DNA from 2 places in the Streptomyces sp. NPDC056503 genome. Region 2 is predicted to be linked to the other one. Evidence: riboswitches for the same ligand, from Rfam matches in the RefSeq annotation. Region 2 holds a riboswitch; the other holds the start of a gene.
The links. Region 2 has a riboswitch for glycine ahead of gcvP (aminomethyl-transferring glycine dehydrogenase). Riboswitches for the same ligand answer to the same signal wherever they lie in the genome.

Region 1: linked by a shared signal. The riboswitch ahead of gcvT (glycine cleavage system aminomethyltransferase GcvT) and the one ahead of gcvP (aminomethyl-transferring glycine dehydrogenase) in region 2 are both predicted to bind glycine.

What each region holds. Positions count from the first base shown of each region.
Region 1 is NZ_JBHTST010000075.1:6,849-24,035, reverse strand. Features, by position in the region: gene ACFQ8C_RS22205 (hypothetical protein) at 34-273, shown strand; gene ACFQ8C_RS22200 (L-serine ammonia-lyase) at 353-1,723, opposite strand; gene glyA (serine hydroxymethyltransferase) at 1,886-3,154, opposite strand; gene gcvH (glycine cleavage system protein GcvH) at 3,179-3,556, opposite strand; gene gcvT (glycine cleavage system aminomethyltransferase GcvT) at 3,634-4,749, opposite strand; glycine riboswitch at 4,897-4,998, opposite strand; gene ACFQ8C_RS22180 (AAA family ATPase) at 5,173-5,835, shown strand; gene ACFQ8C_RS22175 (enhanced serine sensitivity protein SseB) at 5,948-6,688, shown strand; gene ACFQ8C_RS22170 (enhanced serine sensitivity protein SseB C-terminal domain-containing protein) at 6,813-7,607, shown strand; gene ACFQ8C_RS22165 (ABC transporter substrate-binding protein) at 7,833-9,503, shown strand; gene ACFQ8C_RS22160 (ABC transporter permease) at 9,596-10,591, shown strand; gene ACFQ8C_RS22155 (ABC transporter permease) at 10,591-11,550, shown strand; gene ACFQ8C_RS22150 (ABC transporter ATP-binding protein) at 11,552-12,544, shown strand; gene ACFQ8C_RS22145 (oligopeptide/dipeptide ABC transporter ATP-binding protein) at 12,541-13,743, shown strand; gene ACFQ8C_RS22140 (trimeric intracellular cation channel family protein) at 13,813-14,490, shown strand; gene ACFQ8C_RS22135 (thioesterase family protein) at 14,514-15,389, shown strand; gene ACFQ8C_RS22130 (cysteine desulfurase family protein) at 15,562-16,725, shown strand; gene ACFQ8C_RS22125 (N-acetylmuramoyl-L-alanine amidase) at 16,722-17,187, opposite strand, start outside.
Region 2 is NZ_JBHTST010000179.1:40-12,654, forward strand. Features, by position in the region: gene ACFQ8C_RS33735 (CDP-alcohol phosphatidyltransferase family protein) at 140-748, shown strand; gene ACFQ8C_RS33740 (sugar phosphate nucleotidyltransferase) at 865-3,360, shown strand; gene ACFQ8C_RS33745 (DUF881 domain-containing protein) at 3,462-4,391, shown strand; gene ACFQ8C_RS33750 (small basic family protein) at 4,388-4,720, shown strand; gene ACFQ8C_RS33755 (DUF881 domain-containing protein) at 4,726-5,697, shown strand; gene ACFQ8C_RS33760 (FHA domain-containing protein) at 5,779-6,723, shown strand; gene ACFQ8C_RS33765 (MerR family transcriptional regulator) at 6,756-7,514, shown strand; gene ACFQ8C_RS33770 (bifunctional nuclease family protein) at 7,605-8,072, shown strand; gene ACFQ8C_RS33775 (MerR family transcriptional regulator) at 8,273-8,899, shown strand; gene ACFQ8C_RS33780 (DNA polymerase IV) at 8,973-10,451, shown strand; gene ACFQ8C_RS33785 (PRC-barrel domain-containing protein) at 10,465-10,836, opposite strand; glycine riboswitch at 10,950-11,048, shown strand; gene gcvP (aminomethyl-transferring glycine dehydrogenase) at 11,227-12,615, shown strand, end outside.

The DNA.
Region 1 (17,187 bases), on a different contig from region 2:
CGCATCGCATCGTTCATTTCAGGAGGACATGCCATGTACCGTCGCGTCGCAGCCGCACTCGCCACCGCGGCCACCGCCGGAGCCCTCGCCCTCGGCACCGCCGGCACCGCCGAGGCCGCCGGCCCCGGCTTCTACCCGCGCAGCCACCACTCCTCGTACGCCGAGTGCCAGGCCACCGGCCAGGCCGGGTACACGATCTGGGGCCCGATCTTCCTCTGTGAGCCCTTCAGCTCCACCCGCCCGGACGTCATCGTCCTCTGGGTCCGCTACTGACCCACACGCGCGACGGCCGGTCCCGTGGGGGCGGGACCGGCCGTTCGTCACGTACGCGCGGGTGCGCCGCGCCGGGGCGTCAGCACTCGATGATGTTGACCGCGAGGCCGCCGCGGGCGGTCTCCTTGTACTTGACGCTCATGTCGGCGCCGGTCTCCTTCATGGTCTTGATGACCTTGTCGAGGGAGACCAGGTGGCTGCCGTCGCCGCGCATCGACATCTTCGCCGCCGTGACGGCCTTGACCGCCGCCATGCCGTTGCGCTCGATGCACGGGATCTGCACGAGGCCGCCGACCGGGTCGCAGGTGAGGCCCAGGTTGTGCTCCATGCCGATCTCGGCCGCGTTCTCCACCTGCTCGGGGGAGCCGCCGAGGACCTCGGCCAGCGCGCCGGCCGCCATCGAGCAGGCCGAGCCGACCTCGCCCTGGCAGCCGACCTCGGCGCCGGAGATCGAGGCGTTCTCCTTGAAGAGCATGCCGACCGCGCCGGCCGCGAGGAGGAAGCGCACGATGCCGTCCTCGTCGGCGCCGGGGACGAAGTTCATGTAGTAGTGCAGGACCGCCGGGATGATGCCGGCCGCGCCGTTGGTCGGGGCGGTGACCACCCGGCCGCCCGCCGCGTTCTCCTCGTTCACCGCCATCGCGTAGAGGGTGATCCACTCCATCGCGTGCGCGGCCGGGTCGCCCTCGGAGCGCAGCTTGCGGGCGGAGGTCGCGGCCCGGCGGCGGACCTTCAGACCGCCGGGGAGGATGCCCTCGCGGGACATGCCGCGCGAGACGCAGGCCTGCATGACCCGCCAGATCTCCAGCAGGCCGGCGCGGATCTCGTCCTCGGTGCGCCAGGCCTTCTCGTTCTCCAGCATCAGCGAGGAGATCGACAGGCCGGTCTCCTTCGCCAGGCGCAGCAGTTCGTCACCGGTGCGGAAGGGGTACTTCAGGACCGTGTCGTCCGGGATGATCGGGTCCTCGCCCGCGACGGCGTCCTCGTCGACGACGAAGCCGCCGCCGACGGAGTAGTACGTCTTCTCCAGGACGAGCCCGCCCTCGGCGTCGTACGCGAAGACCGTCATGCCGTTGGCGTGGTACGGCAGCGCCTTGCGCCGGTGCAGGACCAGGTCGGCGTCGAAGTCGAAGTCGATCTCGTGGGCGCCGAGTACGTTGATCCGCCCGCTCGCCTTGATCCGCTCGAACTCCTCGTCGGCGTGCTCCACGTCGACCGTGCGGGGCGAGTTGCCCTCCAGGCCGAGCAGGACCGCCTTCGGGGTGCCGTGACCGTGGCCGGTCGCGCCCAGCGAGCCGTACAGCTCCGCCCGCACCTTCGCGGTGGAGGCGAGCAGGCCCTCGTTCTTCAGCCGGCGGGCGAACATCCGGGCCGCGCGCATCGGGCCCACCGTGTGGGAGCTGGACGGGCCGATGCCGACCGAGAACAGGTCGAAGACCGAGATGGCCACGGGGAGACTCCTTGTGGGGCTAGACGCCGTTGTCTGCCGGGGTGGTGCAGAAACAAGCAGGGAGAGGCGGTGCGGGGGCGCGGGACAAAGGGGTGGGGCACCGCGCTCACTGTCCAGTGTGCGCGGTGCCCCGGAGCTTCGTACGAATAAAAGCGTACGAAATTACTTCAGGCCGGGGTACAGCGGGTGCTTGTCGGCCAGCGCGGTCACGCGGGCCTTCAGCGCCTCGGCCTTCTCGCCGTCGAAGCCCGGCTTCAGCGTCTCGGCGATGATGTCGGCGACCTCGGTGAAGTCCTCGGCCGTGAAGCCGCGGGTGGCGAGGGCCGGCGTGCCGATGCGCAGACCGGAGGTGACCATCGGCGGGCGCGGGTCGTTCGGAACGGCGTTCCGGTTGACCGTGATGCCGACCTCGTGGAGCCGGTCCTCGGCCTGCTGGCCGTCGAGCTCGGAGTTCCGCAGGTCCACCAGGACCAGGTGCACGTCCGTGCCGCCGGACAGGACCGAGACGCCGTGGGCGGTGACGTCGTCCTGGACCAGGCGCTCGGCGAGGGCGCGGGCGCCGTCCAGGGTGCGCTGCTGGCGCTCCTTGAACTCCTCCGAGGCCGCGACCTTGAAGGAGACGGCCTTGGCCGCGATCACGTGCTCCAGCGGGCCGCCCTGGAAGCCGGGGAAGACCGAGGAGTTCAGCTTCTTGGCGAACTCCTTCTTCGCCAGGATGATGCCGCCGCGCGGGCCGCCGAGCGTCTTGTGCGTGGTGGAGGTCACCACGTCCGCGTACTCGACCGGGTTCGGGTGCAGACCGGCCGCGACCAGGCCCGCGAAGTGGGCCATGTCGACCCACAGGTACGCCTCGACCTCGTCGGCGATCCGGCGGAACTCCGCGAAGTCCAGCTGGCGCGGGTAGGCCGACCAGCCGGCGATGATCACCTTCGGGCGGTGCTCCTTGGCGAGGCGCTCGACCTCGGCCATGTCGACCAGGCCGGCCTCGTCCACGTGGTACGCGACCACGTTGAACTGCTTGCCCGAGAAGTTCAGGCGCATGCCGTGGGTGAGGTGGCCGCCGTGCGCCAGGTCGAGACCGAGGATCGTGTCGCCGGGCTGGGCGATCGCGAAGAGGGCGGCCTGGTTGGCGGAGGCACCGGAGTGCGGCTGCACGTTGGCGTACTCGGCGCCGAACAGGTCCTTGATCCGGTCGATCGCGATCTGCTCGGCCACGTCGACGTGCTCACAGCCGCCGTAGTAGCGGCGGCCCGGGTAGCCCTCGGCGTACTTGTTGGTGAGGACGGAGCCCTGGGCCTCCATGACCGCGACCGGAGCGAAGTTCTCCGAGGCGATCATCTCGAGGGTGGACTGCTGACGGCGGAGCTCGGCGTCGACGGCGGCGGCGACGTCCGGGTCCAGCTCGTGGAGGGGAGTGTTCAGAAGCGACATGAAGCGATCCCTTGGGGGTCTCGGTCAGCCTGCGGTGAAGGCGGTGTACTCGTCGGCGCTGAGCAGGTCGTCCTGCTCGGCCGTGAGGCGCACCTTGAACAGCCAGCCGCCCTCGAACGGAGCGGAGTTCACCAGCGACGGGTCGTCCACGACGTCCTGGTTGGCCTCGACGACCTCGCCGGTCACCGGGGAGTACAGCTCGCTCACGGACTTGGTCGACTCCAGCTCGCCGCACTCCTCGCCCGCGGTCACGGTGGCGCCGACCTCGGGGAGCTGGACGAACACGATGTCACCGAGGGCGTTGGCCGCGTGCTCGGTGATGCCGATCGTGGCGACGCCGTCCTCGACGGCCGACAGCCACTCGTGCTCCTTGCTGTAGCGAAGCTGCTGGGGGTTGCTCATGGCCTGATTCTCCTGGATCGGGGGGGTGCGGATGTACGTGGGTCTTGCGGGGTGAGACGTGTCCTGAGACGAATGCGTCACTTCTGGCGCTTGTAGAACGGCAGCGCCACGACCTTGTAGGGCTCGTGGGTGCCGCGGATGTCCACGCCTACACCCTCGGTGCCCGGAACCGCGTGCGCCGCGTCGACGTACGCCATCGCGATCGGCTCGCCGAGCGTCGGGGAGGGAGCGCCCGAGGTGATCTCGCCGACGACCTCGCCGCCCGCGACGACCTGCATGCCGGCGCGCGGCACGCGGCGGCCCTCGGCGATCAGACCGACCAGCTTGCGCGGCGGGGCGGTCTCGGCGCGCTCGGCGGCGGCCTCCAGCGCCTTGCGGCCGACGAAGTCGCCCGGCTTCTCGAACTTCACGACCCGGCCGAGACCGGCGTCGAAGGGGGTGAGGGAGGTGGTCAGCTCGTGCCCGTACAGCGGCATGCCCGCCTCCAGGCGGAGCGTGTCACGGCAGGACAGGCCGCACGGGATGAGGCCGACGCCCGCGCCCGCCTCGGTCAGCGCCGTCCACACGCCCTCGGCGTGCTCCGGCTTCAGGAAGAGCTCGAAACCGTCCTCGCCGGTGTAGCCGGTCCGGGCGATCAGCGCCGGGACGCCGGCGACGGTGCCGGGGAGGCCCGCGTAGTACTTCAGGCCGTCCAGGTCGGCGTCGGTGAGCTGCTTGAGGATGCCGGGGGACTCGGGGCCCTGCACGGCGAGCAGCGCGTAGGCGTCGCGGTCGTCGCGGACCTCGGCGTCGAAGCCCCCGGACCGGGCGACCAGCGCGTCCAGCACGATCTGGGCGTTGGAGGCGTTGGCGACGACCATGTACTCGGTCTCGCCGAGGCGGTAGACGATCAGGTCGTCGAGGATCCCGCCGTCCTCCTGGCAGATCATCGTGTAGCGGGCGCGCCCGTTGCCCACCGTGGAGATGTTGCCGACCAGGGCGTGGTCCAGCAGGTCGACGGCCTGCGGGCCGGTGACGGTGATCTCGCCCATGTGGGAGAGGTCGAAGAGGCCGGCCCTGGTGCGGACGGCGTTGTGCTCGTCGCGCTCGCTGCCGTACCGCAGCGGCATGTCCCAGCCCGCGAAGTCGGTCATGGTCGCGCCCAGCGAACGATGCAGGGCATCGAGGGCGGTCAGACGGGGGGTGGTGCTCATGGACGTGGCTCCCGGGTCCCGAAGGCGGAAAACATGACAGGCAAGGACGGTCCTCCCCATCTGTCATGGAACCTGAGAGGTTCACCGGGGGCATCCCCGGCTTGCACCTTGGGTGGGGACACCAGGTGTCCCGCTTTTCAGATCTGCCTCATCCACGCGGTACGGGGCCTGAGAGATTCAAGGGAGGGTCTTGCTCCTTCGGCGCCCGGACGGCCGAAGGCCGGTCCGGAACTCTCCCGCGCGGATTCGAGCGGCCGGTATGCGGTTGTACGGCGCTGCGCGCGCCTGGCGCGCACATCCTCGCATACGGTGTCGGCGCCGCAAATCGCTTGTCTCGGATTACCGTTTCTTTACACTTCGTGGGCAAGGGTCTCCGTGAGGTCTCCCGGTACGTCTCCCGGGGTCCCGACAGGGGGAGCAGCGATGAGGATCCAGCGCACCGGCGTCTTCGCCGGAGAAGCCGCCATACCCGCACAGCGGGCCCGTGCCAGGACCCGCCGGCGCGGGCGCGTGGTGCGGGACCTGCGCGACCGCGGGGGCCGCGGTCCGCGTGCCCTCACCTTCGCGGCCGGCGACGTCGTGGTCGTCTCCGGGCTGCCCGGCAGCGGCAAGTCCACCCTGCTGCGGAGGGCCGCCGGGGGCCTCGGGATCGACTCCCAGGACGCCCGGGAGCGCTGGGAGGCCAGGATGCCCTCCTTCCTGCCGTACGCGCTCTACCGCCCGCTGGTCCGGATCGCGCACTACGCCGGGCTCCACCGGGCCCTGCGCTCCGGCACCGGGGTCGTCGTCCACGACTGCGGCACCCAGTCCTGGGTCCGCGGCTGGCTCGCCCGCTCGGCCGCCCGGCGCGGCCGCGCCCTCCACCTGGTCCTCCTCGACGTCGACGCGGAGACCGCGAGGGGCGGCCAGCGCGAGCGGGGCCGAGGGGTGTCCGCGTACGCCTTCGCCCGCCACCGCAGGGCCGTCGGCCGGCTCGTCGCCGCCGTCGAGTCGGGCCGGCCGCCGCACGGCTGCGCCTCCGCCACCCTCCTCGACCGGGACGCCGCGACCGCGCTGCGCCGCATCGGCTTCCGCGCCCCGGTCTAGGCCGGGCCCGGGGGTCCGCCCGTCGGGTTCTGGTCACAGCCGGGGCGGGGCGGCGTTAGGGTGCTGCGGGACGGCCGGGACCAGGGCCGTACGAGAAGGGGACGCAACCACCGTGGACGTGACGTGGCCGGGCAACGAGCTGGAGGAGGCGCTCGCCGCCGCTCTCGGGGAGCCCGGGGCCGGAGGCCGGCTCATCGAGGTGCTCGGCCGCAGCCCCGTCTGGGTCCCGCTGCCCAACGGCGGCGGCCCCGACAGCCCCGACCTGGATCTGGCCACGATGGAGATCGGCGGCGCCGCCTACGTCCCCGTCTTCAGCTCCCAGGAGCAGTTCCTCGCCTGTGTGGGCGACCACATGTCCTTCACCGTCGCCCCCGCCCGTGACTTCGCCCGCGGCCTGCCCCCGCAGCTCGGCATCGCGGTGAACCCCGGCGGCGTCGTCGGCGTCCCGCTGCCGCCGCCGGCCGTCGCCGAGCTCTGCCGGGCCGGCCGCACCGCCCTCGACGGGCCCGCGTCCGGCGGCCGGGTCCGGCTCTTCGAGCCGGACTGGCAGGACGACCCGGTCGACTTCCTCGCCGCCGCCGCCGCGGAGTTCGACGCCACCGGAGTCGTCGCCAGCGCCCGCCGCACCCTCGCCAGCGTCGAGGGCACCGAACCCGCCCTCTTCATCGGCGTCCAGCTCACCGGCTGGGACGGCGTCGACCGCAACGCCCCGCTGGACGCCCTCGGCCGCGCCCTCGGCCGCGTCGAGGTCGCCTGGCCGGTCAACCTGATCCTCCTCGACATGGCGGCCGACCCCGTCGGAGACTGGATGCTGGAGCGGGTGCGCCCCTTCTACCAGCGCGCCGCCGGGTGACCCCCGGACCGACCGGGCACCGACCACCGGCCGACCGGACCCCCGATCGACCGGACCACCGATCCACGGAACCACCGAACCACCGAACCACCGAGCCGTACGAGACAGAGGGGCGGGACCCAGGGTGAGCGCGTCAGGCAGCGCCGCGACCGGAGAGGTCGAGCAGATGCTGCGCCAGGTGGCGCCCGGACGCTACGACGCGTACGAGGGCCTGCTGCACGCCCTGGCCGACGGCGAGCTGTACATGCTGCTCTGGCAGGGCAACCCGGGCTCGGCCGACGCCCAGTACGGGAACATGGAGGTCGACGGGCACGGTTACGCGCCCTGCGTCACCTCCGCCGGCGAACTCGCCGCCTCCGGCTGGCACCGCGCCCACGAGCGCGTCACCGGCCGCGAGATCGCCCGCGCCCTCTACCCCGAGCGCTGGGGCGTCTGGCTCAATCCGCACGCCCCCGGCGGCGGCGTCGGAATCCCCTGGGCCGACCTGCGCCGGATCGCGACCGGCCTCGACCGGATGCCCGCCGGGCCCCTCCGGGTCTCCGAACCCGCACTGGAGATCCCGCAGTTCTACGCCCAGCTCACCCAGAACGCGCACCGGACCCCGGCCGTCCGCTCGCTGCGCCGCGGCTGGGTGCAGCCCGCGCTGGGAACCCCGTACCTCGTCATCGGGCTCGACCTGTACGACGGTTCGGCGGCGGCCGTGGACGAGGTGCGGGCGATGATGCGCCAGTCGATCGGCACCGTGCCCGACGGGCTGCCCGTCTCGACGGTCGCGCTCTCCGACGCGTACGACCCGGTGGCGCTCTGGCTGAAGGCCCACGCCCGGCCCTTCTACGACCGGGACGCGCACGGAGCACCGTCCCAGCATGCGGGATCCCACCGTCCGGGATACGGCTACCCGCCCGCGCAGCACCGCTGACGCCCGCTTCGCCCCACCGCCCCGCCCTGGCCGAAATTCCTTGCCAGGGCGGGGTTTTGCGTCCACTTGGGCCCGCTCCCGCCACCGATGTCCGGCATCGGACCGTTTTGGTGAGTGTCCGGGTCTCAGGTTGGTATCACCGCTATGCGGACTGTTCTCTGCCGCGTCACTCGCCAGTAGCGTTCGGCCGGTCAAGACCACACATGGCGACCCAGGGGTGGACCCATGCGCATACTCAATTCCCGGTCGACCCGGGCTCTGACGGCGGCCCTCACGGTCGGCCTCATCGCCACGGGCTGCGCGAGCGACCGGGACAAGGACGAGAACAAGTCCGGAGCCAAGGACACCTTCGTGTTCGGCGCCCCGGGCGACCCGGCCTCCCTCGACCCGGCCCTCGCGAGCGACGGCGAGACCTTCCGGGTCACCCGTCAGGCGTTCGAGGCGCTCCTGGAGCACGAGTCCGGCGGCAGCAAGCTGGTGGGCGGGCTCGCCGAGAAGTGGTCGAGCAACCCCGAGGGCACCGTCTGGACCTTCAACCTCCGCAAGGGCGTGAAGTTCCACGACGGCGAGACCCTCGACGCGAAGGCGGTCTGCGCCAACTACGACTACTGGTTCAACTGGAAGGGCACCTACCAGTCGAGCGCGGTCTCGTACTACTGGCAGACCATCATGGGCGGCTTCAAGGCCAACGAGGACAAGGAGACGCCCAAGGCGAACTACAAGTCCTGCACGGTCAAGGACGACGCCACGGCCGTCATCGAGGTCTTCGAGCCCTCCGCCAACCTGCCCGGCGGCTTCTCCCTGAACGCCCTCGCGATCCACTCGCCGAAGGCGATCGCGGAGTACGCGAAGCAGCAGGTCACCGAGGCCGGCGACGCCATCACGTACCCCAAGTACAGCCAGGAGGCCGGCACGGTCGCCGGCACCGGCCCGTACAAGATCACGAAGTGGAACAAGGGCAACAAGGAAGTCACCCTCGAGCGCTTCGACGACTACTGGGGCGACAAGGCCAAGATCAAGAACCTGGTCTTCCGCACGATCGACACCGAGGACGGCCGCCGCCAGGCGCTCCAGGCCGGTGACATCGACGGCTACGACCTGGTCGCGCCCGCCGACATCAAGACCCTCGAGGGCGCGGGCTTCCAGGTCCCGACCCGTGACGTCTTCAACCTGCTCTACCTCGGTATGACGCAGGAGGCCAACCCGGCGCTGAAGAAGCCCGAGGTCCGCCAGGCCATCGCGCACGCCGTCGACCGCGAGAACATCGTCAAGACCCAGCTGCCCGAGGGCGGCAAGGTCGCGACCCAGTTCATGCCCGACACCGTCGCCGGCTACTCGGAGAACGTGAAGAAGTACGCCTTCGACACGGCCAAGGCCAAGTCGCTCCTCGCCGGCGCCGGCGCGAGCGGCCTGTCGGTCGACTTCTGCTACCCGACCGAGGTCACCCGCCCGTACATGCCTGCCCCGCAGGACATCTTCGAGCTGGTCAAGGCCGACCTGGAGAAGGCCGGCATCAAGGTCACCCCGAAGCCGAAGAAGTGGAACCCCGACTACGTCGACGCGGTGGAGAAGGGCGGCTGCGCCCTCCACATGCTCGGCTGGACCGGTGACTTCAACGACGGCTACAACTTCATCGGCACCTGGTTCGCCGGGTACGACAAGCAGTGGGGCTTCAAGGACGACAAGGTCTTCAACGCGGTCAAGGCCGGCTCGCTCCAGGGCGACCCGACCAAGCGCACGGACCTCTACAAGGCCGCCAACGAGGCGATCATGGAGTACCTGCCCGGTCTCCCGCTGACCTCCTCCCCGCCGGCCATCGCGTTCGGCAAGAACGTGGTCCCGCCGAAGGTCTCCCCGCTGACGCAGGAGAACTTCGCCGAGGTCTCCTTCAAGTAACACACCCGTAAGCGGTCCGCCCGGTCACGCGCTCCTGCCGTGACCGGGCGTCCGCGCATCCACCCTCCACACGCAAGAAAGGGGCACGCGGGGTGTTGCGACTCGTCGTACGACGACTTCTCCAGCTCATACCCACCCTGCTCGGCCTGTCGGTTCTGCTGTTCATCTGGCTGAACCGACTGCCCGGCGGACCCGCCTCAGCGATCCTGGGCGAGCGGGCGACCGAAGCCGATGTGGCGCGCATCAACCGCGCGCTGGGACTCGACCAGCCGATCTACGTCCAGTACGGACGCTTCCTGAAGCGCCTCCTCGACCTCGACCTGGGCACCTCGGTGCAGACCGGGCAGCCCGTCTGGGACGAGTTCGTGCTGCGCTTCCCCGCCACGGTCGAACTCAGCATCGCGGCCATGGTCATCGCCACCGTCGTGGGCATCCCCCTCGGCTACCTCGCCGCCCGCAAGCGCGGCGGCTGGATCGACGTGGCCTCCGTCTCCGGCTCGCTCGTCGGCATCTGCATCCCGGTCTTCTTCCTGGCGCAGCTGCTCAAGGGCGCCTTCGGCGAGATCTTCGGTACCTTCGGCCGCCAGTCCACCGGCATCGACGCCACCAGCGTCACCGGCTTCGCCGTCCTCGACGGCCTGCTCACCGGCGAGCTCGACGCCGCCTGGGACGCCCTCATGCACCTGGTGCTGCCCGGCGTCGCCCTGGCCACCATCCCGCTCGCGGTCATCGTCCGGATGACCCGCGCCAGCGTCCTGGAGGTCCTCGGCGAGGACTACATCCGCACCGCCGAGTCCAAGGGCCTGGAGCGCCGGGTCGTCCGCGGTCGGCACGTCCTGCGCAACGCGCTGCTCCCCGTCGTCACCGCCGTCGGCCTGCTCACCGGCAGCCTGCTCTCCGGCGCGGTGCTCACCGAGTCCGTCTTCACCTTCGGCGGCATCGGCTCTTTCATCCGGACCGCCATCGACGCCCGCGACTACCCGGTGCTGGTCGGCTTCATCATGTTCATCGCCATGATCTACGTGCTGATCAACATGCTCGTCGACCTCGCCTACAGCGTCATCGACCCGAGGGTGCGGGTGCACTGATGAGTCTGATCACCACCACTTCGAAGATCGACCGGCTCGCCCAGCTCACGGCGAAGACCGAGACGGCCAGCGGCGCCAGCCTGTGGCGCGAGGCGATGCGCCGGATGCGCGCCAGCAAGATGGCGATCATCGGCGCCGTGATCATCGCCGCGTTCGTCCTGCTCGCGATCATCGGCCCGTGGATCGCCCCGTACAGCCCCACCGAGCAGACCTGGCGCGGCGAGGTCTTCTCCAACCGCGGCGAGTTCGTCGGCGCCCGCGCCGAGAACTGGTTCGGCCTGGACAACCTCGGCCGCGACCTGTTCTCCCGGATGCTCGTGGGCGCCCGCCAGACGCTGCTCGTCGGCGTCGTCTCCATGCTCATCGGCCTGCTGATCGGCGCGCTGGTCGGCATCGTGTCGGGCGCGGCGGCCACCCTCGGCGGGAAGTCCGGACGGCGGATCGACGACGCCATCATGCGCGTCACCGACATCCTGCTGGCGCTGCCCTCGCTGCTCCTCGCCGTCTCCGTCGCCGCCGTGATGGGCCAGTCGCTCACCACCGTGATGATCGCCGTCGGCGTGGTGCAGATCCCGGTCTTCGCCCGTCTGCTGCGCGGCTCGATGCTCGCCCAGGGCGGCAGCGACTACGTGCTCGCGGCCCGCTCGCTCGGCATCCGCAAGCGGCGGATCGTGCTCACCCAGATCCTGCCGAACTCGCTGAGCCCGGTGATCGTCCAGGCGACGCTCAGCCTCGCCACCGCCATCATCGAGGCCGCCGCCCTCTCCTACCTCGGACTCGGCAACCCCGATCCCGCGGTGCCGGAGTGGGGCGTCATGCTCTCCTCGGCCCAGCGCTTCTTCGACAACGAGCCGATGATGTCCATGTACCCGGCGGTCGGCATCATCATCACCGCCCTCGGCTTCACCCTGCTCGGCGAGGCCATGCGCGAAGCCCTCGACCCGAAGCTGCGAGGCTGACATGCCACTGCTCACCGTGGACGAACTCACCGTCACCTTCGGCGGCCGCGGCCGCAAGGACGTCCGGGCGGTCAACGGCGTCTCCTTCAGCGTCGACCAGGGCCAGGTCGTCGGCCTCGTCGGCGAGTCCGGCTGCGGCAAGTCCGTGACCTCGCTCGCCCTCATGGGACTGCTGCCCGGCAAGGGCGTCACCCTCGGCGGTCGCGCCGAACTCGACGGCACCGACCTGCTGAAGCTCTCCCCGTCGAAGATACGCGACCTGCGCGGGCGCGACATGGCGATGATCTTCCAGGACCCGCTGTCCTCGCTGAACCCGGTCGTCCCCATCGGCGTCCAGGTCACCGAGATCCTCCAGCGCCACCGCGGCCTGAAGGGCGAGGCCGCCCGCAAGGAGGCCGCGCACCTGCTCGACCGGGTCGGCATCCCCGACCCGGACCGGCGGCTCAAGGAGTTCCCGCACCAGCTCTCCGGCGGCATGCGGCAGCGCGCGCTCATCGCCATGGCGGTGGCCTGCGCCCCCCGTCTGCTGATCGCCGACGAGCCGACCACCGCGCTCGACGTCACCATCCAGGCCCAGATCCTCGAACTCCTCAAGGAACTGGTCGACCAGGAGGGCACCGCGCTGCTGATGATCACCCACGACCTGGGTGTCGTCGCCGGCCTCTGCGACCAGGTGAACGTCCTCTACGCGGGCAAGGTCGTCGAATCGGCCGGCCGGCGCGAGCTGTTCGCCCACCCGACGCACCCGTACACCCACGGCCTGCTCGGCTCCATCCCCCGGCTCGACGCCCCGCGCGGCGAACCGCTCCACCCGATCCGCGGGTCCATCAACGACCAGATCGCCTGGGCCGACGGCTGCGCCTTCGCCCCGCGCTGCGACCGGTACGAGATGGAGTGCCTCACCGGCACGCCCGAACTGACCGAACCGCGTGCGGCGGGCCACCACGCCCGCTGCGCGAACCCGGTCCTCGCCACGACGGAGGTACCGGCATGAGCCTGCTCGAACTCGACGGCGTGAAGGTCCACTTCCCCGTCAAGAAGGGCATCCTCTTCGACCGCACGGTCGGCCACGTCTACGCCGTGGACGGCATCTCGCTCAAGGTCGAGGCGGGCCAGACCTACGGCCTGGTCGGCGAGTCGGGCTGCGGCAAGACCACGCTCGGGCGGGCCGTGCTGCGGCTCGTGGACGTCACCGACGGCTCCGTCGTCCTCGACGGCACCGACGTGGCCAAGCTGCCGGAGAAGGAGCTGCGCTCCTTCCGCCGCCGGCTCCAGATGGTCTTCCAGGACCCGCTGGGCAGCCTCAACCCGCGCCAGAACATCGAGTCGATCCTCAGCGAGGGCATGGCCGCGCACGGCATCGGCGCGAACCAGGAGGAGCGGCGGGAGAGGATCCGGGAGATCCTCGCCAAGGTGGGCCTGCCCGCCAACAGCCTCTCCCGCTACCCGCACGAGTTCTCCGGCGGTCAGCGCCAGCGCATCGGCATCGCCCGCGCGCTGGTCCTGGAGCCGGACCTCATCATCTGCGACGAGCCGGTCTCCGCGCTCGACGTCTCCATCCAGGCGCAGGTCATCAACCTGCTGGAGGAGCTCCAGGAGTCGATGGGCCTGACCTACCTGGTCATCGCCCACGACCTCGCCGTCGTCCGGCACATCTCGGACGTCATCGGCGTGATGTACCTGGGCTCCCTGGTGGAGGAGGCGCCGAGCGACACGCTGTACGAGGAGCCGCTGCACCCGTACACCCGGGCGCTCATGTCGGCCGTGCCGGTGCCCGACCCGGAGGTCGAGGAGCGGCGCGAGCGGATCCTGCTCCACGGCGACCTGCCCTCCCCGGCGAACCCGCCGGCGGGCTGCCGCTTCCACACCCGCTGCCCGTGGGCGCAGCCGAAGTGCTCCCAGGAGCGCCCGGAGCTCACCGACGCGGGCGGCGGCCACAAGGTGGCGTGCCACTTCACCCGGGAGATCCAGGACGGCACGCTCGCCCCGGCGGGCGGGTCCGACGCCGTGGTGATCCCGGCCCAGGCGGAGGCCCCGGCGGACGAGACGACCCCGGAGCCGGAGGACGCCCCCAAGGACGCCCCCAAGGACGCCCCTAAGGACGCGCCCGAGGACGCCCCCAAGGACGCGCCCGAGGAGGCTCCTGAGGACGCCCCCAAGGACGCGCCCGAGGACGCCCCCAAGGACAAGTAGGGCACCTGGAAGGGGTCCGGTCGCCGCGGTGCGGCCGGGCCCCTTCCGAACACACGGCACAATTGGCCGGTGCTCCACGATCTGTTCAGTCCGTCGGTCCAACACACACTCGACCTCGTCGGCATCTTCGTCTTCGCCATCTCCGGCGCCCTCCTCGGCGTCCGGAAGAACTTCGACGTCTTCGGCATGGCCGTCCTCGCCGAGGTGACCGCGCTCGGCGGCGGACTCCTGCGCGACCTGATCATCGGAGCCGTACCCCCGGCCGCCTTCACCGACCTCGGCTACTTCCTCATGCCGCTGGTCGCCACCGCGCTCGTCTTCTTCCTCCACCCCGAGGTGGAGCGCACCCAGACCGCCGTGAACGTCTTCGACGCGGCCGGCCTCGGCCTCTTCTGCGTGACCGGGACGACGAAGGCGTACGACTACGGGCTCGGCCTCACCTCCTCGGCGGCGCTCGGCCTCGCCACGGCCGTCGGCGGCGGCGTGCTGCGCGACGTGCTCGCCAACGAGGTGCCCTCGCTGCTCCGCTGGGACCGGGACCTGTACGCCGTGCCCGCCATCGTCGGCTCGGCCATGGTCGTCCTCTGCATCCGCTTCGACGTGCTGAACGCCTACACCAGCAGCACCGCCGTGCTCACCGCCTTCCTCCTGCGGCTGCTCGCGATGCGCTACCACTGGCGGGCGCCGCGCGCCTGGAACCGCCGCTCGGCGGCCCGCGAGGAGCCCGAAAAAGCTACCGCTCAGTAATTTTCTGCTGTACCGTCGGCCGCATGAGCACGAGCACCGAGACGAGCCCCGAGACGAGCCCCGCCCCCGCGGCCGAGGCGCTCAGCGAGTTCGACCGGGACACCGCCGTCACCCCGCGCGAGCCCGGTGTCTACGACGCCGAACTCTCGGCGGGCTGGACGATCATCCATGCCGTCAACGGCGGCTACCTCCTCGCCCTGCTCGGTCGCGCCCTCGGCGACCACCTGCCGCACCCCGACCCGTTCACCATCTCGGCGCACTACCTCACGCCGTCGGTGCCGGGCCCCGCGGTCATCCGGACCGAGACCGTCCGCACCGGCCGGACCCTCTCCACCGGCACCGCCTCCCTCTACCAGTACGCCGAGGACGGCACCGAGGTCGAGCGGATCCGCGTCCTCGCCTCCTACGGCGACCTCGACGCCCTCGCCGACGACGTCCGCACCAGCGCGGTCCCGCCCGTCTTCGCCCCGGCCGACCAGTGCTTCAGCGCCTCCGACGGCCCGGCCCCGCCGATCCCCGGCTCCTCCGCCATCACCGACCGGCTGGACCTCCGCCTCGACCCCTCCTGCGTCGGCTGGGCGATCGGCGCCCCCTCCGGCAAGGGCGAGATGCGCGCCTGGTTCGGCCTCGCCGACGGCCGCGAGCCCGACGCGCTCTCCCTGCTCCTCGCCGTCGACGCCCTGCCGCCGACCTCCTTCGAGCTGGGCCTCAAGGGCTGGACGCCGACCGTGGAACTCACCACGCACGTCCGCTGCCGCCCCGCCCCCGGCCCGCTCCGGGTCTCCATCACCACCCGCAACCTCGCCGGCGGCTTCCTGGAGGAGGACGCCGAGGTCTGGGACAGCGCCGGCCGGCTCGTCGCCCAGTCCCGCCAGCTGGCCCGCGCCCCGCGCGGCTGAACCGGTACGTCCCCGGCCCGCGACGGCCGGGCGCCGGTCCACGGGCGGGCCGGGCGACGGCCGACGGCGCCCGGGCGCGGGGGACGGGCGGGCCGGAGTCGGCCCCTGCCCGGCGGAGTCCGGCCGGGCTCGTAGGGGAGCGCCCCGTCCGGGCTCGTAGAATCGACCCACCATGGTTTACCTCGACCACGCCGCGACCACGCCCATGCTCCCCGAGGCGATCGAGGCGATGACCGCCCACCTCGCCGTCACGGGCAACGCCTCCTCCCTGCACGCCGCCGGCCGGCGCGCCCGGCGGACCGTCGAGGAGGGCCGCGAGGCCCTCGCCGCCGCGCTCGGCGCCCGCCCCAGCGAGGTGGTCTTCACCTCCGGCGGCACCGAGGCCGACAACCTCGCCGTGAAGGGCCTCTACTGGTCCCGCCGCGCCGCCGACCCCCGCCGCACCCGGGTCCTCGCCAGCCCCGTCGAGCACCACGCCGTCCTCGACGCCGTCGACTGGCTCGCCACCCACGAGGGCGCCGACGTCGAGTACCTGCCGGTCGACGCGTACGGCAGGGTCCACCCCGAGGCGCTGCGCGAGGCGATCGCCCGCGACCCGGACTCCGTCGCCCTCGCCACCGTGATGTGGGCCAACAACGAGATCGGCACCGTCATGCCGGTCCGCGCGCTCGCCGACGTCGCCGCCGGGTTCGGCGTCCCGCTGCACGCCGACGCCGTCCAGGCCGTCGGCCAGCTCCCCGTCGACTTCGGCGCCTCCGGGCTCGCCGCCATGACCGTCTCCGGCCACAAGATCGGCGGCCCGTACGGCATCGGCGCCCTGCTCCTCGGCCGCGAGTACACCCCCGTCCCCGTGCTGCACGGCGGCGGGCAGGAGCGGCACGTCCGCTCCGGCACCCTCGACGTCCCCGCCGTCGCCGCCTTCGCCACCGCGGCCCGCGTTGCCGCCGACGGGCAGGAGGCCTTCGCCCGCGAGGTCGGCGCCCTGCGCGACGCGCTCGTCACCGCCGTCCGCGCGACCGTCCCCGACGCGATCCTCGGCGGCGACCCGGCCGACCGGCTCCCCGCCAACGCCCACTTCACCTTCCCCGGCTGCGAGGGCGACTCCCTGCTCCTCCTGCTCGACGCCGCCGGCATCGCCTGCTCCACCGGCTCCGCCTGCACCGCCGGCATCGCCCAGCCCAGCCACGTCCTGCTCGCCACCGGCACCGACCCCGACCTGGCCCGCGGCACCCTCCGCTTCTCCCTCGGCCACACCTCCACCGAGGAGGACGTGAAGGCCGTCGCCGACGCCATCGGCCCCGCCGTGGAGCGCGCCAGGACCGCCGGCCTCAGCTAGGCCGTGCCGTCCGGTCCGGCCGGGAGTCTCGTCCGCTCCCGGCGGACCAGCTCCATGTACCGGTCCCACTCCCAGTGCGGGCCGGGATCGGTGTGGTCGGTGCCCTCGACCTCCACGTGCCCGATGACGTGCTCCCGGTCCACCGGTATCCCGTACCGCCGGCAGATGTCCGCCGTGAGCCGCGCGGACCCCGCGTACATCTCCGCCGTGAAGTCCCGCGGCCGGTCCACGAAACCCTCGTGCTCGATGCCGATGCTCCGCTCGTTCATGTCCCGGTTCCCGGCGTGGAAGGCCACGTCGAGCTCCCGGACCATCTGCGCCACGTGCCCGTCCTTGCGGACCACGTAGTGCGTGGCGGCCTGGTGCAGCGGGTTGCGGAAGACCTTCAGCGCCGACGCGTACGAGCCCTGCACCACGTGGATCACCACGCGGTCGATCACGTAGTCGTCCGGCCGGTCCGCC
Region 2 (12,615 bases):
CAATCATTGTGGGAAAGCCCCGCACCTCATGGTGCGGGGCTTTTCTGCGTTTCCGGAGGACCCGGTGGGCGGAGGCGGTCTCGGCGGGAGGTAAGGTCAGGGGTCAACGTCGGTACGGTTCCGAGCAGGAGGCCCCCGGGTGGAGGTCCAGGAGACCGAGGTCCAGACGGACCGGGTCCTCACCATCCCCAACATTCTCAGCATGGCACGTCTCCTCGGCGTGCCGCTGTTCCTGTGGCTCATCCTCCGGCCGGAGTTCGGCGGGCCCAACAGCGACGTCTGGGCACTCCTCGTACTGATGCTCAGCGGCGTCAGCGATTACCTCGACGGCAAGCTCGCCCGGCGATGGAACCAGATCAGCAGCCTCGGCCGGCTGCTGGATCCGGCCGCCGACCGGCTGTACATCCTGTCCACGCTGGTGGGTCTCACCTGGCGCGAGATCCTGCCACTGTGGCTGACCGCGCTTCTTTTGGCGCGGGAAGCCATGCTGCTGGTCATGGTGGGAATCCTTCGCCGCCACGGTTACCCGCCGCCGCAGGTGAACTTCCTCGGGAAGGCCGCGACTTTCAACCTCATGTACGCCTTCCCGTTGCTGCTTCTCAGTGACGGAACCGGCTGGCTGGCGTCACTCGCTGAAGTTTTCGGATGGGCTTTCGCCGGATGGGGTACAACTCTGTATTGGTGGGCAGGGATCCTCTACGTGGTCCAGGTCCGTCGACTCGTGAAGGCGGATACCGCGGCCGATTGAGCCCGTCCGTCCCGTGCCGTGCAGCGTCGCCGGCAGGAACGAGGACGTCCGAGGGCCAGTGAGCGGACAGGGTCGGTCGGCAGGACCGTCGTCTCTTCAAGGAGGACGCTTCCGACATGAAGGCCGTCGTGATGGCCGGTGGCGAAGGAACCCGACTTCGCCCCATGACCTCGAGCATGCCCAAGCCTCTTCTGCCGGTGGTGAACCGGCCGATCATGGAGCACGTCCTGCGACTGCTCAAGAGGCACGGTCTCAACGAGACCGTCGTCACCGTGCAATTTCTCGCGTCACTCGTCAGGAACTACTTCGGCGACGGCGAGGAGCTCGGGATGGAGCTCACGTACGCCAACGAGGAGAAGCCTCTTGGCACAGCGGGCAGTGTGAAGAACGCCGAGGAAGCGTTGAAGGACGACGCCTTCCTCGTGATCTCGGGGGACGCCCTCACCGATTTCGATCTGACCGACCTGATCCGTTTCCACAAGGAGAAGGGCGCCCTCGTCACGGTCTGTCTGACGCGAGTGCCGAATCCGCTGGAATTCGGTATCACGATCGTCGACGAAGAGGGGCAGGTCGAGCGCTTTCTGGAGAAGCCGACCTGGGGGCAGGTTTTCTCCGACACGGTGAACACGGGCATCTACGTCATGGAGCCCGAGGTCTTCGACTACGTCGAGGCCGATGTTTCGGTCGACTGGTCCGGTGATGTGTTCCCGCGGCTGATGAAGGAAGGCAAGCCGATCTTCGGCTATGTCGCCGAGGGCTACTGGGAGGACGTCGGCACCCACGAGAGTTACGTCAAGGCACAGGCCGACGTCCTCGAAGGCAAGGTCCAGGTCGACATCGACGGCTTCGAGATCTCGCCCGGCGTGTGGGTCGCCGAGGGAGCGGAGGTGCACCCCGACGCGGTGCTGCGCGGACCGCTCTACATCGGGGACTACGCCAAGGTCGAGGCCGGCGCCGAGATCCGCGAGCACACCGTCGTCGGCTCCAACGTGGTGGTGAAGACCGGGGCCTTCCTGCACAAGGCGGTCGTCCACGACAACGTCTACATCGGACAGCAGAGCAATCTCCGCGGCTGCGTCATCGGCAAGAACACCGACGTCATGCGCGCGGCCCGCATCGAGGACGGCGCCGTGATCGGCGACGAGTGCATGATCGGTGAGGAATCGATCGTGCAGGGCAACGTCCGGGTCTACCCCTTCAAGACCATCGAGGCCGGTGCCTTCGTCAACACCTCGGTGATCTGGGAGTCCCGCGGGCAGGCCCACCTCTTCGGGGCCCGTGGGGTGTCCGGGATCCTCAACGTCGAGATCACGCCGGAGCTGGCCGTGCGGCTGGCGGGGGCGTACGCGACGACGCTGAAGAAGGGCTCCACCGTCACCACCGCGCGCGACCACTCGCGAGGCGCGCGTGCGCTCAAGCGGGCCGTGATCTCCGCGCTCCAGGCCAGTGCCATCGACGTACGGGACCTGGAGAACGTACCGCTGCCGGTGGCCCGGCAGCAGACGGCGCGGGGGAGCGCCGGCGGGATCATGGTGCGTACCTCTCCGGGGGTGCCGGACTCCGTCGACATCATGTTCTTCGACGAGCGGGGCGCGGATCTGTCGCAGGCCCGGCAGCGGAAGCTGGACCGGGTCTACGCGCGGCAGGAGTACCGGCGGGCCTTCCCCGGGGAGATCGGCGACCTGTCGTTCCCGGCGAGCGTCTTCGACTCGTACACCGGCTCGCTGCTGCGGAACGTCGATACGACCGGGGTCGCGGAGGCCGGGCTGAAGGTGGTCGTGGACGCGTCCAACGGGAGCGCGGGGCTCGTCCTGCCGAGTCTGCTCGGACGTCTCCAGGTGGATTCGCTGACGATCAACCCGGGGCTCGACGAGTCGCGGCCGACCGAGTCCGCGGAGCGCAGACGGGCCGGTCTCGTGCGGCTCGGGGAGATCGTGGCGTCGGCGCGGGCGGCGTTCGGCGTGCGGTTCGACCCGGTGGGCGAGCGGCTGTCGCTCGTCGACGAGCGGGGTCGGATCATCGAGGACGACCGGGCGCTGCTGGTGATGCTGGACCTGGTGGCGGCCGAGCGGCGGTCGGGGCGGGTCGCGCTGCCGGTGACCACGACCCGTATCGCCGAGCAGGTGGCGGCGTACCACGGCACTCAGGTCGAGTGGACGACCACCTCGCCCGACGACCTCACGCGGGTCGGCCGGCAGGAGTCGACGATCTTCGGCGGGGACGGGCGCGGCGGGTTCATCGTGCCCGAGTTCAGCAGCGTCTTCGACGGTGCCGCGGCCTTCGTGCGGCTCATCGGACTGGTGGCGCGGACGCAGCTCACGCTGAGCCAGATCGACGCCCGGATCCCGCAGGCGCACGTCATCAAGCGGGACCTCGCGACGCCGTGGGCGGTGAAGGGGCTGGTGATGCGGCGGGTGGTCGAGGCGGCGGGCAGCAGGTCGGTGGACACCACCGACGGCGTGCGGGTCGTGGAGGCCGACGGGCGGTGGGTGATGGTGCTGCCGGACCCCGCCGAGGCCGTCACCCATCTGTGGGCCGAGGGGCCCGACGACACCTCCGCGCAGGCGCTGCTCGACGAGTGGTCGCGGGTGGTCGAGAGCGCAGGTCGCTGACCGGAGGGCGGAGCGGGGCCGGACGGTGCCACCTCGGTGCCGTCCGGCCCTTCGTGGGGGCCATTCGGCGGTAGGGCGTGCGACGTGCGACGATGTGCGGCATGTCGCAGCAGCCCCCCGTTCGGAGCACCGGTTCTCCGCCCCCGCGCCCGGACGCGTCGATGTCGCTGCTGAACAACGTGATCGACCACGCGCTGGACGACGGGTACGCGGAGGCGACCGCGCGGCGCGAGGCCGAGGGCGGCTCCGTGCCGAAGCCGCTGCGGGCCAGGCTGGGTCTCGCGGCCGGTCTGGTGCTGGCCGCCGCCGTGGTGACGGTGGGTGCGGCCGAGGCCCGGATCTCGGCTCCGGTGGTCGCCAAGGAGCGCCAGGAGCTGATCGACCGGATCGAGGGCGAGAACGCGACGGCCGACGACCTGGAGCGGGACGTCGAGCGGATCCGCGCCGAGGTCGGCGAGCGGCAGCGCGTGGCGCTGGAACAGCACGGTGGCGACCAGGCGGAACTGGTGGCCCTGCTGTCCGGCGCGACCCCCGTGCAGGGGCCCGGGGTGAAGCTGGTGGTGGACGACGCCAAGGGGTCCGACAGCGGGGGCGGCGGGCCGCGCGAGAGCGCCGGCTTCTCCGACACCGGGCGGGTGCGCGACCGTGACATGCAGCGGGTGGTCAACGGGCTCTGGGAGTCGGGTGCGGAGGCCGTGTCGATCAACGGCCAGCGGCTGACCTCGCTCTCCGCGATCAGGGCCGCCGGTGAGGCCATACTCGTCGACAACCGGCCGCTGGTGCCGCCGTACACCGTGCTCGCCGTCGGGGACGGGCAGCGGCTGAGCACCGCCTTCCAGGACAGTGCCGACGGGCAGTACCTGCACGCGTTGGCCGAGAACTTCGGGATCCGCACCGGCATCTCGGTCGAGAGCGGGCTGAGCCTTCCGGCCGCGCCGAGCCTGATCGTACGTACAGCTGAGCCGAGGGGGGCCGGGGCGGCGACGCCGTCCGGTCGTGCCACGGCCGACAAGGGGAAGGCAACATCGTGATCGCCGTACTGGGCCTGATCGTCGGAGTCGTGGCGGGACTGCTGGTCCGGCCCGAGATCCCGGCGGTCGTCGAGCCCTATCTCCCGATCGCCGTGGTCGCCGCCCTCGACGCGGTCTTCGGCGGTCTGCGGGCCATGCTCGACGGGATCTTCGTCGACAAGGTCTTCGTCGTCTCCTTCCTGTCGAACGTGGTCGTGGCCGCGCTGATCGTCTTCCTCGGCGACAAGCTCGGTGTCGGCGCGCAGCTCTCCACCGGTGTCGTCGTCGTGCTCGGCATCCGGATCTTCTCCAACGCGGCCGCGATCCGCCGCCATGTCTTCCGGGCGTGAGGCCGATGAGTGTGAACCCGAACGAGAAGCCGGAGCAGGGCGACGAGGAGCCCGAGGTGCCCTCGGCGCCGAAGACGCCGAAGACGCCGGAGTCGCCGGTGCCCCCGGCGGGGCCGACGGGGCCGGTGCCCCCGGTGACGCCGGCGGCGGGTGAGCCGGTCGGTGGTGCGGAGGCGGTGGCGCCGGCCGTGGAGGGCGGTGAGAGCGCTCCCGAGGCCGCTGTGCCGTCCTCGGGCGGGGGCGCCGGTGCCGGGGCGCCGAGCGGCCGTCGGCGGCTCGCGGACGCCCTGTGGCCGCCGCGGGTGACGCGGGCCCAGCTGGTCGTGGCGCTGCTCCTCGCCTGTCTGGGCTTCGGCCTCGCCATCCAGGTCTCCTCGACCAGCGAGGGCAGCGCCCTGCGCGGGGCGCGGCAGGAGGACCTCGTACGGATCCTCGACGAGCTCGACGACCGTACGCAGCGCCTGGAGGACGAGAAGGCGCGGCTGGAGAAGCAGCGGTCGGAGCTGGAGTCGAGCTCCGACCAGGCCGAGGAGGCCCGTCGGCAGACGGCGGAGAAGGAGCGGCAGCTCGGGATCCTGGCCGGCACGGTGGCGGCCGAGGGGCCGGGCATCACGCTGACGGTGACCGATCCGGTCGGCGCGGTCGAGTCCGACATGCTCCTCGACGCCATCCAGGAGCTGCGGGCAGCGGGTGCGGAGGCGATCCAGGTCGACGGCGTGCGGGTGGTCGCGAACAGCTATTTCACAGGTGGCGGTGATGACATGCGGATCGATGGAACGCCGGTGACCGCTCCGTACGTCTTCAAGGTCATCGGCAAGCCCGAGGATCTGGAGCCCGCGCTCAACATCCCCGGTGGAGTCGTCCAGACCCTCGAGAAGGAGCAGGCCACGGCCACGGTGGAGCGGTCGGCGAAGATCGTCGTCGACGCCTTGCGACCCGTGAAGCGGCCTGACTACGCTCGGTCGTCCTCCCAGTGAGAGAGGGGGCGAGGGGTCCCGCGACATGGGCTGGAGCGTTGCGGGGGGTCGGCGCACCACAACGGTGGTGCGTGGTGGAAACTGTCCGGAGGATGCGGACGTTGTGAAGGTGTCCGGGTCGGCAGGTGTGATGGATCTCGGTTCGTCCTGCCCCACGGGCGGGTCTGTTTCGGTCAAGGGGAATCGCCCGTGAAGTTGTTTGCGAAGTTGTTCGGCAAGAGCGCACGCGAGGACGGCGGCAACGCCAGGCACCGTGCGCCGCGCCACGCCCAGAGCGAGGAGCAGGGCGGCGAGCGTCCGCTCTTCCGTGACGAGGTCGAGGGTCAGGGCGGTGACATTTCGGGCGCGCCGGGCGCGTCGTCTGTTGACCCCGCCGGTGCCGCGCGCATAGGTTTCGGTGAACCATCAACCTCAAGTGCGGGTGGAGGGTTTGCCTCCGATCCGTACGCGACCCAGACCTCCGCGGGACAGCCGCGGCAGGAGGACGCGTCCATGCCGGTGTGTACGAGGTGCGGTCACCGCAATACGCCGGACAGCCGGTTCTGCTCCCACTGCGGTACGCCGCTGCGGAGCGGGGTCGCCCCCGAGCGTCCCTCCGAGACGACGTCGACGATCTCGATCTCGGGCCTGGAGGCGTACGACGCGGAGACCACCGGCCAGATCGCGATGCCGGCGCTGTCCCCCGAGGCCCTCGCGGCCGTCGAGGCGCTGCCGCCCGGTTCCGCGCTCCTGGTGGTGCGCCGCGGTCCGAACTCGGGCAGCCGCTTCCTCCTGGACGGCGAGCTGACGACGGCCGGCCGGCACCCGCAGAGCGACATCTTCCTGGACGACTTCACGGTCTCCCGGCGGCACGTCGAGTTCCGCCGGCGCCAGGACGGCAGCTTCACCGTCGCCGACGTGGGCAGCCTCAACGGCACCTACCTCAACCGTGAGCCGATCGACTCCGACGTGGTGCTCAGCAACGGCGACGAGGTACAGATCGGCAAGTACCGGCTGGTCTTCTACGCGAGCCAGCGAGGCGTCTGACACGCCTGGCGGAGATCCTTCAGGAAAGGTCCATGGTGCGAACACCGACGGGCGGTGCCGGATCCGGCACCGCCACCGCGGGCGACCGGCTGGTGAGCATCGGCACCGTGCTGAGTCAGCTGCGGGCCGAGTTTCCCGAAGTGACGATCTCCAAGATCCGTTTCCTGGAGGCCGAGGGGCTCGTCGAGCCGCGCCGTACGGCCTCCGGGTACCGGAAGTTCAGCCCGGAGGACGTGGAGCGGCTCGCCGCCGTCCTGCGGATGCAGCGGGACCACTATCTTCCGCTGAAGGTCATCAGGGAGCACCTCGACGCCCTCGCCCGGGGTGAGCAGGTGAAGCTCCCGGTGCCCGGTCGGCGCCGGGACCTGCTGGACGGGCTGCTCGACGGGCTCGCGGAGGACGAGGACGGCGAGCGGCCGACCGCCGCGCGCCTGGGCCGGCCCGAGCTGGTCGCCGCGGCCGGGGTCACCGAGGCCGAGCTGGTGGAGTGGGAGTCGTACGGCCTGATCGGCGAGAGCGAGGGCGGCGGCTACGACGCGGAGAGCGTCAACGTGGCCAGGATCGTGGCCGATCTCGGGCGGTTCGGGCTGGAGCCCCGGCACCTGCGGGCCGTGAAGGCCTCGGCGGACCGGGAGGCGGGGCTGATCGAGCAGGTCGTGGCGCCGCTGCGCCGGCACCGCAATCCGCAGACCAGGGCGCACGCGGAGGAGACGGCCGCCGATCTGGCGCAGCTGTCGGTGCGGCTGCACGCCGCGCTGGTGCAGACGGCGCTCGGGATCCGGCTCCAGTGACGGTCGCGGAGGGCTCCGCGACGGGGTGCGGGCGGCGCTGAGCGGGGGCCCGACTATCCAAACCGGTCGGGCACGTCCTAGGGTTGCTGTGTGAACGAGCTCGACGTTGTGGGTGTCCGGGTGGAAATGCCCTCCAACCAGCCGATCGTGCTCCTGCGCGAGGTGGGAGGCGACCGGTACCTTCCCATCTGGATCGGACCCGGCGAGGCGACCGCGATCGCCTTCGCCCAGCAGGGCATGGCCCCGCCGAGGCCGCTGACGCACGACCTTTTCAAGGACGTGCTGGAGGCCGTGGGGCAGGAGCTGACCCAGGTCCGCATCACCGACCTGCGGGACGGGGTCTTCTACGCCGAGCTGGTCTTCGCCAGCGGTGTGGAGGTGAGCGCGCGGCCGTCGGACGCGATAGCCCTGGCGCTGCGGACCGGTTCGCCGATCTTCGGCAGCGACGGCGTCCTCGACGACGCCGGGATCGCGATCCCCGACGAGCAGGAGGACGAGGTGGAGAAGTTCCGCGAGTTCCTCGACCAGATCTCTCCGGAGGACTTCGGGGGCCAGTGAGGCGGTGCTCCCGGTGGGAGCGCGGCCGGGGCGACCGGAGGGCGCTGTCGGCGCATTCGAGTAGCCTTTCCCCGGAGTGGGATACGTGAAACCACTCTCTGGGTGATTATCACTCGGCGTGCCGAGTGTGGCGATCGTTGACGCACCCCTAGCGACTGCCTACCTTCGAGTGGGCAGGTCAAGGACGGAGGGTCGGCGTGATGAGCAGCGCGGACGGTACGGCAGGGGGCTCGCTCGGACGCGCGTCCGGGGAGAGCGCTCCGTATCCGCTTCACGGCAGTGTGGGCGACTTCGGCGGCGTCGGTACGGAGCAGGGCGCCGGGGTGGCCGACGAGGCGATCGGGTACCGCGGCCCCACGGCCTGCGCGGCCGCCGGCATCACCTACCGCCAGTTGGACTACTGGGCGCGCACCGGGCTCGTCGAGCCGAGCGTGCGGCCGGCGTACGGCTCGGGGACGCAGCGGCTCTACAGCTTCCGGGACGTCGTCGTCCTGAAGATCGTCAAGCGGTTCCTCGACACGGGCGTCGCCCTCCAGAACATCCGGGCCGCCGTGCAGCACCTGCGTGCCCGCGGCTTCCGCGACCTGGAGCGGATGACGTTGATGAGCGACGGGGCGACCGTCTACGAGTGCTCCTCGCCCGACGAGGTCGTCTCGCTGCTCCAGGGCGGGCAGGGCGTCTTCGGGATCGCGGTGGGGGTCGTGTGGCGGGACGTCGAGGCGGCGCTCTCGCAGCTGCACGGGGAGCGCGTCGACACCGGCGAGACGCTGGTGGGGCACAACCCGCAGGACGAGCTGGCGCGCCGCCGCCGCGACCGGGCCGTCTGAGGTTCCCCGCCGGGACCGGTGCGGGCGCTGCCCGTACCGGCGGTTGTCAGTGGTGTGAGGCAGGATCGGAGCCGTGAGAGCCGCCCCCACGATCCTCCATCTGGACATGGACGCCTTCTTCGCCGCCGCCGAGCAGGCGTCGAAGCCGAGCCTGCGCGGCAAACCCGTGGTCGTGGGCGGGCTGGGGCCGCGTGGAGTGGTCGCCACCGCCTCGTACGAGGCGCGGCGCTTCGGCGTGCACTCGGCGATGCCGATGGGGCAGGCGCGGCGGCTCGCGCCCAACGCCGCGTACCTGGTGCCGCGCTTCGCCTTCTACCGGGCGATCAGCGGACAGGTGATGGAGCTCCTGGGCAGGCTGTCGCCGCTGGTGGAGCCGCTCAGCCTGGACGAGGCCTTCGTGGACCTGGAGGCCGGGGGGCTGGCGGAGGACAGCGTGAGCGCGCGGGCGGTGGGGGAGCGGCTGCGGGCCGAGATCCTGGCGACGACCGGGCTGACGGGGTCGGTGGGGCTCGCGGGCTCCAAGATGCTGGCGAAGATCGCCTCGGAGGAGGCCAAGCCGGACGGGCTGGTGCTCTTCGAGCCGGGGACGGAGCGGGCGCTGCTCGCGCCCCGGTCGGTGCGGATCATCCCCGGGGTGGGGCCGGCCACCGGCGACCATCTGCGGCGGGCGGGGATCACCACGGTCGCGGATGTCGCGGAGGCGGGCGAGGACGAGCTCGTGCGGATCCTGGGGCGGTCGCACGGGGCCTCGCTGTACCGGATGGCGCTCGGGCACGACGACCGGCCGGTGGTGGCCGAGCGGGACGCCAAGTCGGTCTCCGTGGAGGACACCTTCGACATCGACCTGCACGACCGGCTGCGGATCAGGCTGGAGGTGGAGCGGCTGGCGGAGCGGTGCGTGGCGCGGTTGCGGCGCTCGGGGCACTCGGGGCGGACGATCGTGCTGAAGGTGCGGCGGTACGACTTCTCGACGCTGACCCGCTCCGAGACGTTGCGGGGGCCGACGGACGATCCGCTGGTGGTGCGGGAGGCGGCGGAGCGGCTCCTCGAACTCGTGGACACGACGGGTGGGGTGCGGCTGCTGGGCGTCGGGGTGAGCGGGCTCGCCGACTACACGCAGGAGGACCTGTTCGCGCAGGCGGAGGCGGAGGCCGGGGCGCAGGGGGAAGCGCGGGCCGAAGCGGGGGCGGGGGCCTCGGGCGAGGGCGCGGCGAGCGGGGCGAGCGGGGCTGGTGTGGCGGTGGGGGTGCCCGGGAACGTGGTGCCGGCCCCGGCGGCCGACGGGCCGCCGGCCGCCACCGAGACCGCGATACGGGGGTGGGCGCCGGGGCACGACGTGCGGCACGCGGTCCTCGGGGCGGGCTGGGTCCAGGGCAGCGGGCTCGGGAGGGTCACCGTCCGCTTCGAGGAGCCCGGCGCCAGGGTTCCGGGGCGGGTGCGCACCTTCCCGGTGGACGATCCCGCGCTGGAGCCGGCGGATCCGCTGCCGCTGGTGCCGGGCGGGGCGACGGGGGCGGAGCGGGCCGCCCCGGTCGTCCGCACGGGTGAGTGAGCCCGGGACGGCCCTACGCGGCGTCGTCCTGGCCGGCGAGCCGGCCGAAGTCGGGGATCGTGTCCGGCGGGGGCGGCAGCGTCAGCTCGTAGTGGCGGTAGAGCTGGAGTTCCTGCTCGGGGGAGAGGTGGCGGCCCACGCCGAAGTCGGGGGCGTCCTTGATCAGGGAGCGCTCGAAGGGGATGTGGAGTCCGTCGTCGGTCAGTTCGCTGGGCTCCAGGGGGACGAACGCGTCCCTGCTGAACAGGCCGGTGCGGACGGCGGCCCACTCGGGGATGCCGGTCGCGTCGTCCAGGTACACCTCGTCCACGGTTCCGATCTTGTGTCCGTTCCGGTCGAACGCCTTGCGGCCGATCAGGCTGCGCGGATCGATGTCGGTCTGCACGGTCCCTCCAACTGGTCGCAACTGCTCTACACCCCTACGAAAGTGCACATCTGGGATGTCGGCCACTTGAGCGATGGGAGGGACAACCGCGCTGGTAGGCTGGCTGTGGCTGTCGACACCGTGCGGGAGAGTCCACCGGAGAGGTTTCCGGTGGCGCCGAAGGAGCAAATCCTCCCCGGAATCTCTCAGGCACCCGGTACCGCGCGGGCGAGGTCACTCTGGAAAGCAGGGCGGGAGTCCGACGGCATCCGCTCTCACCGACGGTGAAAGTCGGCGTGCCCCCGGGCGTGCCGGTGAAGCTCTCAGGTTGAGATGACAGAGGGGGAGGCCGTCCGGGCACCCGCGCCGTGGTGCCCCTCGCAGGTCGTGAGACCAGGAGGCCCCCGCATCATGACCGCCAACCGCACCCCGCTCTCCGAGCTCGAGCAGGGCATCCCCTTCGAGCAGCGGCACATCGGACCCGACGCCGAGGCGCGGGCCAAGATGCTCGCCCAGGTCGGCTACGGCTCGCTCGACGAGCTGACGGCCGCCGCGGTGCCGGACGTCATCAAGAACGCCGAGGCGCTGGACCTGCCCGGTGCCCGCACCGAGGCCGAGGTCCTCGCCGAGCTGCGTTCCCTCGCCGGCCGCAACGAGGTCCTGGCCCCGATGATCGGCCTCGGCTACTACGGCACCTTCACCCCGCCGGTGATCCTCCGCAACGTCATGGAGAACCCGGCCTGGTACACGGCGTACACGCCCTACCAGCCGGAGATCTCGCAGGGCCGCCTGGAGGCGCTGCTCAACTTCCAGACGATGGTCGCCGACCTCACCGGTCTGCCGACCTCCGGCGCCTCCCTCCTCGACGAGGGCACCGCCGCCGCCGAGGCCATGTCGCTGGCGCGCCGCGTCGGCAAGGTGAAGAACGGCGTCTTCCTGGTCGACGCCGACGCCCTGCCGCAGACCATCGCCGTGATCGAGACCCGCGCCGAGCCGACCGGCGTCGAGGTCGTCGTCGCCGACCTGAGCGAGGGCATCCCCGCCGAGGTCGCCGAGCGCGGTGTCTTCGGCGTGCTCATCCAGTACCCGGGCGCCTCCGGTGCCGTCCGCGACATCAAGCCGCTGATCGACGCCGCGCACGAGCTCGGCGCGATCGTGACCGTCGCCGCCGACCTGCTCGCGCTCACCCTGCTCGTCTCGCCCGGCTCGCTCGGCGCCGACATCGCCGTCGGCACGACCCAGCGCTTCGGCGTCCCGATGGGCTTCGGCGGCCCGCACGCCGGCTACATGGCCGTCCAGGACAAGCACGCCCGCTCGCTGCCCGGCCGGCTCGTCGGCGTCTCCGTCGACGCCGACGGCAACAAGGCGTACCGCCTCGCCCTGCAGACGCGCGAGCAGCACATCCGCCGCGAGAAGGCCACCAGCAACATCTGCACCGCGCAGGTGCTCCTCGCCGTCATGGCCGGCATGTACGCCGTCTACCACGGCCCGGACGGGCTGCGGCAGATCGCCCAGCGCACCCACCGGTACGCCGCGATCCTCGCCGCCGGACTGACCGCCGCGGGCGTCGAGCTGACCCAGGGCGCGTTCTTCGACACGATCACCGCCCGGGTGCCCGGCCGCGCCGACGCCGTCGTCGCCGCCGCCCGCGAGGCCGGTGTCAACCTGTACCGCGTCGACGCCGACCACGTCTCCGCCTCCTGCGACGAGACCACCGGCCGCGAGCAGCTCGCCGCCGTCTGGGGCGCCTTCGGCGTCACCGCCGACGTCGAGGCCCTGGACGCCGGCACCGAGGACGGT